Regions from separate parts of the Rhodococcus huquni genome, predicted to be linked through region 2. Evidence: riboswitches for the same ligand, from Rfam matches in the RefSeq annotation. Region 2 holds a riboswitch; the other holds the start of a gene.

Region 1 (3,398 bases), on a different contig from region 2:
CCTTGCCGGTCGGCACCGCGTTCACCCGCTCATCACTCGAATGTGTTCGATATACAGAAGAACGCGCCCCACAACCGGTGCGGGACGCGCAGTCCGGATCATGGTACCTCGGCAACACCCACTCGGGCACCCGGGTTTCGACGCACTATCGTTGCTGGTGTGGCATCCGAACCGATATCCCAGCCGCCGTCCGACTCACCACGCGAGAGCAACACCCTGCTGCGGGTGGCGGCGGGGTTCTTCATCGTCGGTGTTCTGGCCATCGTGGCCATTTTTCTGACGCCCGTCCTGTCCGACGGCAAACCGGGCCTCGTGCTCTACCTACTCACCCTGGCGTGCCCCATCGGCTTCGTCCTCGCGATCGTCTTCGCTCTTCGATCGGGTCGCCGCGCCCGCTGACCACACCATTCACGAAGGACATCCGATGCGACTTCTCCTGAACATCATCTGGCTGGTCTTCGGCGGGTTGTGGCTCGCACTCGGCTACTTCCTCGTCGGTATCGCCTTCTGCATCCTCATCGTCACCATCCCCTTCGGTATCGCCTCGTTCCGCGTCGGCGTGTACGCCCTGTGGCCGTTCGGGAAGACGGTGGTGGAGAAACCGGACGCCGGCGTCGGTTCACTCGTCGGCAACATCATCTGGCTGGTCCTCGCCGGTATCTGGCTCGCACTCGGACACGTGGTCACGGCCATCGCGATGGCCATCACGATCATCGGCATCCCGCTCGCCGTGGCGAACCTCAAGCTGATCCCGATTTCTCTCATGCCGCTGGGCAAGGACATCGTCGACATCCGCTGACGCCCCATGCACACCTTCCGCCCCTCTCGAACCATTCCCACCGTGTCCGGACCTACCGCGAGCGTTACCTGTGAGCTTTGTCACATAACAGGACGATAACGGACGGGTGACAAGAGGGGGCCAACCCTCCTTCGGCGCGACTAGCTGGGAATAGGCAGTGAGGAGTCACGTTGCGTGCGAATCGACTTGGCAGCACCCGCCGACACCCCGCGTTACCAAATGGTGACACTCGGCCTTTCGACCGTTACGGTCATCCACGGCCGAGGAAATCTCGGTCACACCCGGCCCGCCGCGCCAAGCCCTGTCCCGCGGGTACCGGAGTCCCGACGAAGCATTCCAGGGACAGGGACGGGGGACCCAAAGTCCCTCAGGGAACAACCGTTCTCGGAAGGACACCGATTCGGACCAGCTCCGAATCTCGGGGTGAAGCCAGACCCTCTTCCAGCCAGGAGAGGCGAGGCCGGGCGACCTCTCAGCCCGAACCCGACAGCTGACCTCGCAGGCGCGTGTGGAGAGGATCTCGACAACCATGACCGGACGCCATCGCAAACCCACCAATACCGGCCGCACCGTCGCCAAGGTCGCCGTCACCGGCGCCATCATGGGCGTCGCCGGAGCAGCCTTCTCGGGCACCGCTTCCGCAGCCCCCGACTCCGACTGGGACCAGCTCGCCCAGTGCGAGTCCGGCGGCAACTGGGGAATCAACACCGGAAACGGCTTCCAGGGCGGACTGCAGTTCTCCCCCAGCACCTGGAGCGCACACGGCGGCGACGAGTACGCAGCCACCGCAAACAGTGCATCGCGTGAACAGCAGATCGTCGTGGCAGAGCGGGTCCTCGACTCCCAGGGTTGGGGCGCATGGCCGTCCTGCTCCTCGAGCCTCGGCCTGAGCAGCGCACCGACGCAGCGTGACGCGCCGGCCGCCACCCCGGAAGCACCCGAGGCGCCGGAGGCACAGGAAGCTCCCGCAACTCCGGAGCTTCCCGACCTGACCAGCCTGCCGTCGACCGAAGACACGGCTCCTTACCTCGACGCCGTCAACACGGCCCTCGAGACGGTCCAGCAGCAGGGCATCGAGATCGATCCGCAGATCCTCGACTTCATCGACGCCAACAAGGGACTGCTCGCACCGCAGTAATCCCCCGGTATCGACACCACGGCATCGATACGAGAAGGGCCCCGCACCTGATGGTGCGGGGCCCTTCTCGTATCGACCGCCTAGCGGTTGATGACGGTGCGCGGGTGCGCGTACGGCAGCGAGTCCGCGGGCAGCGGAAACTCGGTGTCCTCCCCGAACGGGGAAAGACCGCCTGCTCGGCTCGACGACAGCTCGGTCACTGCGTGATCTCCGTCTGCAGTTTCCGGCCACCCTGGATCGACATACTGCTTCTTCGAATTGTTAGCCACGAGGACATTTTGACAGGAGCGCGAAGCAACGTACAGCCCAGGTCTCTAATCTGATAGGCGATGACCGAAATCGACGACACTTCCGAGACCGCCGTGAGCGCGGCCACCTTCGCGGATTGGCTGGCTCACCGCTCCGACGCCGAGCTGACGGAACTGCTTCGGCGGCGCCCCGATCTGGCGGTACCTCCTCCTTCCACTGTTGTCGTCCTTGCCGGACGGGCGGAGCAGCGCGCCTCGGTGGTCCGCGCCGCGGACGATCTCACGACACTCGACTTCGGAATTCTGGAGATCCTCGCCCTCGAACACGCCGAGGAGGCCGGTGTGCCTCGTGAGGTACTCGCGGAAGCACTCGGGTCACGCGCTACCAAGAAGGCCGTGGACAAAGCGGTCGAAGAACTGCGCGCCTCCGCCCTCGTGTGGGGCGATCACTCACTGCACATCGCACCCGCGGTCGTCGCCACCATCCCCTGGCGCGTGGGACGTTCCACCGACTCGTTCGAAGCACTGAGCGAGTCGGAGATCGACGCGGCATTGAAGACCCTCGATACGCGTGAGCGCGAGCTTCTCGACACCCTCGCCCGCACGAGCTCGATCGGCCGAACCCGCGACGCGGCACCAGGGACCTCCCCCGACCGCCCGGTGCAACGACTCCTGTCGGCAGGCCTGCTTCACTGGATCGATGCCGAGACCGTGGAACTCCCACATCAGGTTCGGCAGGCACTGCGCGGTGAAGCAGTCTTCGACCCTACGTCCCTCACACCGCCCGCGGTTCCCACCAAGAAGAACCCTCCGGCCGACATCAATGCCGCCGCGGCCGGCGAATCTCTCGAGATGATTCGGCATTGCGAGAACGTGCTCACCCTCCTCGGCGAATCCCCTGCCCCTGTTCTGCGGGCAGGTGGGCTCGGCGTTCGTGAGCTTCGCCGGATAACCAAATCCGTCGGCGTCGACGAAGCCAGGGTGAGTCTGATCGCCGAGGTCCTCGCCGGCGCCGGGCTGATCGCGGCCGGTATGCCCGACCCGGCGCCCGCAGGCGACACCGGAGACTCCTATTGGGCCCCGACCGTCGCCGTCGACGCCTGGTCGAACGCGTCCACGGCGAAGCGGTGGCACACCCTTGCGGCGGCCTGGCTCGATCTGCCTCGGGTGGCGTGGTTCGTCGGAATGCGAGATTCCAACGACAAGCCCGTCG
Region 2 (3,398 bases):
GGGCATCGGGGGCCGTGCGGCTCGTCCGCGCGCAGTCGCGTGGTGCACGTGCGGATTCTGCAGTGTTCTGCGATGGTCTCGGCGACGTCGGCGGCATCCGCGCGTACGCGGAAGGGGCCGAGGGAATCCGAGCCGGGCATTCTGGCCACGGACAGTCTCGGGAAGGCCTCGGACGTGAGGTTGATCCACCAGCCTCTACGTGGGTACTTCGAGCGGCGGTTGTACGGGGGAGTGTGCGCGCTGATCAGGGTGAGCTCGCGAACGCCCGCTTCGAGTGAGTGGGCACACTCGACGTGATCCACGCGGGTGGCGAGGGCAACCATCTCTCTCATCCGGCCTCGTGTTTCCGATCCCGTGAAGTACGTGCGTACTCGACGCCGGAGATCGGTGGCAGTTCCCACATACAGAACCTCGTCCGAAGGGCCACGAAACAGGTACACCCCGGGCGCCCGCGGAAGGGAGTGGGCGAGATTACGTTTCGCGCGTTGCGGGGAGGTGACGTTCGGTAGGTAGTCCGTGAGTTCGGTGAGACTGTGTACCCCGAGATTGCCGACCCGCTCGATCAACGCGTGCAACACGTCGACGGTGGCGCGGGCGTCGTCGAGTGCGCGGTGCGTCGGCGTCGTACCGACGTCGAACAGTCGCGCGAGATTCGACAACTTCACCGACGGTGCCTCGTCGCGAGTGAGAACGCGGCGCGCGAGTTTGACCGTGCACAGCACCCGGAAGCGAGGCCACGGGGTGCCCGTTTCCGCGGCGGCAGCCTTGAGGAAGCCGGTATCGAAGGGGGCGTTGTGTGCAACGAGCACTGCGCCTTCGGCGAACTCGAGGAAGCTGGGCAGGACGCGCTCGATAGGGGGAGCGTCGATCACCATCGCCGTGGTGATGCCCGTGATCTCGACTATGTGCGGTGGGATGGATCGGCCGGGGGCCACGAGGGTGGCGAGTTCGCCGAGCACCTCGCCGCCCCGAATCTTCACGGCCCCGATCTCGGTGATGGCGTCCGCACCCGGCCGGCCACCGGTGGTTTCGAGGTCGACCACGACGAAGGTGGTCTCACGCAGCGGGGTGTCCAACTCGTCGAAAGCGAGTTGCTTCGCGACGGCGGGGCGGGGTGGGACTGCGGGGACGCTCACGATCGGGACCCTATGGTCCGGTACCGACATGTTTCCGGCCCGATCCGGAGCGTCTTCGGAGGCTCGGAGACGAGGATCACAGCAACGAATTCTGCGATTCCGAGCGCCGACGGTGAGCCGAGGGGATTCGCCACCGAAGGCCACGGTTCGATAACGGTTCGGGGGTGGTCGGGTGAACTGTCGAGGCCATGCTGCCCTTCCGGCAAACGCACCTTCACGTGCACTTATCGGTAGCGGTGGCACGGACGGCCGAGGGGGTGGTGGTCGTGTTTCGAAGAGAGGAGCCCGTGCGAAACAGACCGGTTGTTATCCGTCCGTTATCAACATGTCGTATTTCGCGGGTGCGAGACCGGAATCGGACAAAAGGTTCAATCTCCGCGTGTTCCGGTCGACATCGACGTATTCCGTTTCGTAACCTTCCTGAGACCTAGCGGAGTCTTGCCGATCCACACAGGAGCGGCATCGCTAGTCACCGCCTAATCGACCCTCTCGTGAGAGGGGTCGTACCGGGGACCCAAGTTTTCATCGGGGTGAATCCTGCCGGGGCACATCGAGTGTGCACCGGCGGGTAGGGCCGATCTTCCCGGCCCGAACCCGTCAGCTAACTCGGTCGGCGGACGAACGGAAGAATGGAGTACCCCCTTCGTGGCGTCACAAGTTTCCAAGCGGAATGTGCGGCGAGCAGTCGTCGCCAGCGCTCTGGCAGTCGGAGCGCTCACCGCTACTGCTGCACCCGCGGCAGCCGACCCGATCACCATCCCCGGCGTCGGAACCTTCGAGATTCCCGGCGTGGCAATTCCGCCGCTGCCCGCGCTTCCGCAGGCACCCGGCATCGCGCCCCCCGCACCGGTGCAGACCCCCGGTGATCGCGCAGTCAGCGCGGCAGAATCCAAGCTCGGCTCGCCGTACGTCTACGGCGCCTCCGGCCCCGACTCGTTCGACTGCTCCGGTTTGATCCAGTGGGCATACAAGCAGGCCGGCCTCAATCTCCCGCGCACCAGCTACGACCAGGCTTCGGCAGGAAACGCTGTGTCGCAGTCCGATCTGCGGCCCGGTGACGTCGTGTCGTTCTACGGCGGATCGCACTCCGGAATCTATGCGGGCAACGGCAACGTCATCCACGCATCGACTTCGGGACAGCCGGTCAAGCTGGCGCCGATCTCCTCGATGCCGTTCGACGGTGCTCGCCGCTACTGATTCCGTTCCGAACGGCCACCGCATCGTCGTGCGTACAGCTGACGGCATCGCACGATGGGATGCAAGGGGTAGCTCGAGTTCGTGAAGCAAAACCGATGAGGGCGGGTTCGAACGACGAGTTCGAGCCCGCCCTCATCGCGTCTACTGCCGAGTATCTACCGCCGGGTAGACACAAACGTATGCCATTCCGTAACCTGTCCGAGACCTTGTGAACTTCTGTCGTGACCGAGAGCGCAGCGCGAGGGTTCGGGTGCTTGATTGATGATCGGAGAACCGCGTCACGTGGCCTCACAGAAGATGAAGCGCGGGAGCGCATCCCTGCGCGCCGTGCTGATCGCGGGCACGTTGTCCCTGTCTCTCGTCGCGATGCCCGGTATCCCCGCAGGGGCGGATCCGGTCGTGGCCGGTCCGACCGACGCACTCGACAAGCTGACCACTCTGGCTCGCGAGTCCGAGCAGACCACCGAGGCGCTGCACAACGCGAGGATCGACCTCGAGGCGAAGGAAGCCGCGCGTGCCGAGGCCGACGGTGCCGCTGCGGTGAACCAGGGCGCCCTCGACGCCGCGAACGCTCGAATCGCACAGTTCAAACCCACCGTCGACAAATTGGCGACCGCCAACTACAACGGCGCGCGTACCAACCGCCTCTTCGCGGTGATGGTCAGTGACTCGCCACAGCAGCTTCTCGATCAGATGTCGGCACTCGACGTCATCTCCAACGACACCGCCAACCAGGTGTCGCAGTTCACCGAGGCGACCGACGAGGCCGCGGCGGCTGCAGAAGCGTCGAAGAAATCGGCCGATGCCGCACGGGTCGCAGCGGAGCAGGCCAAGGGCTTGAGTGACGATCTGCAAAAGAAGCAGGGCGACCTGAAGTCTCAGATCGCCGACGTGACCAAGGCCTTCGGAAACCTGTCGAGTGCCGAGAAGGCAGAACTCGCCGGCCGTCCGTTCCCTCCCGGTTTCGATCCCCAGACCTTGTTGGCCGGCCTCGTTCCCGGCGCCGGCTCCAGCGCTCTTCAGGCCGGATTGACTCGCGTCGGCAGTCCCTACGTGTGGGGCGCC

The links. A riboswitch is a leader RNA that binds a small molecule or an ion and turns the genes downstream of it on or off. The one in region 2 is predicted to bind cyclic di-AMP.
Region 1: another riboswitch for cyclic di-AMP. It lies ahead of ACZI8R_RS13920 (resuscitation-promoting factor Rpf1 domain-containing protein); the one in region 2 lies ahead of ACZI8R_RS10410 (C40 family peptidase).

Annotation. Positions count from the first base shown of each region.
Region 1 covers NZ_JBUYWE010000006.1:250,783-254,180, forward strand. Annotated here, with positions in the region: gene ACZI8R_RS13905 (cold-shock protein) at 1-16, opposite strand, end outside; gene ACZI8R_RS13910 (hypothetical protein) at 160-399, shown strand; gene ACZI8R_RS13915 (YccF domain-containing protein) at 425-799, shown strand; cyclic di-AMP (ydaO/yuaA leader) riboswitch at 1,114-1,320, shown strand; gene ACZI8R_RS13920 (resuscitation-promoting factor Rpf1 domain-containing protein) at 1,329-1,937, shown strand; gene ACZI8R_RS13925 (hypothetical protein) at 2,018-2,206, opposite strand; gene ACZI8R_RS13930 (helicase-associated domain-containing protein) at 2,267-3,398, shown strand, end outside.
Region 2 covers NZ_JBUYWE010000004.1:241,514-244,911, forward strand. Annotated here, with positions in the region: gene ACZI8R_RS10405 (DEDD exonuclease domain-containing protein) at 1-1,136, opposite strand, end outside; cyclic di-AMP (ydaO/yuaA leader) riboswitch at 1,600-1,768, shown strand; gene ACZI8R_RS10410 (C40 family peptidase) at 1,782-2,333, shown strand; gene ACZI8R_RS10415 (C40 family peptidase) at 2,616-3,398, shown strand, end outside.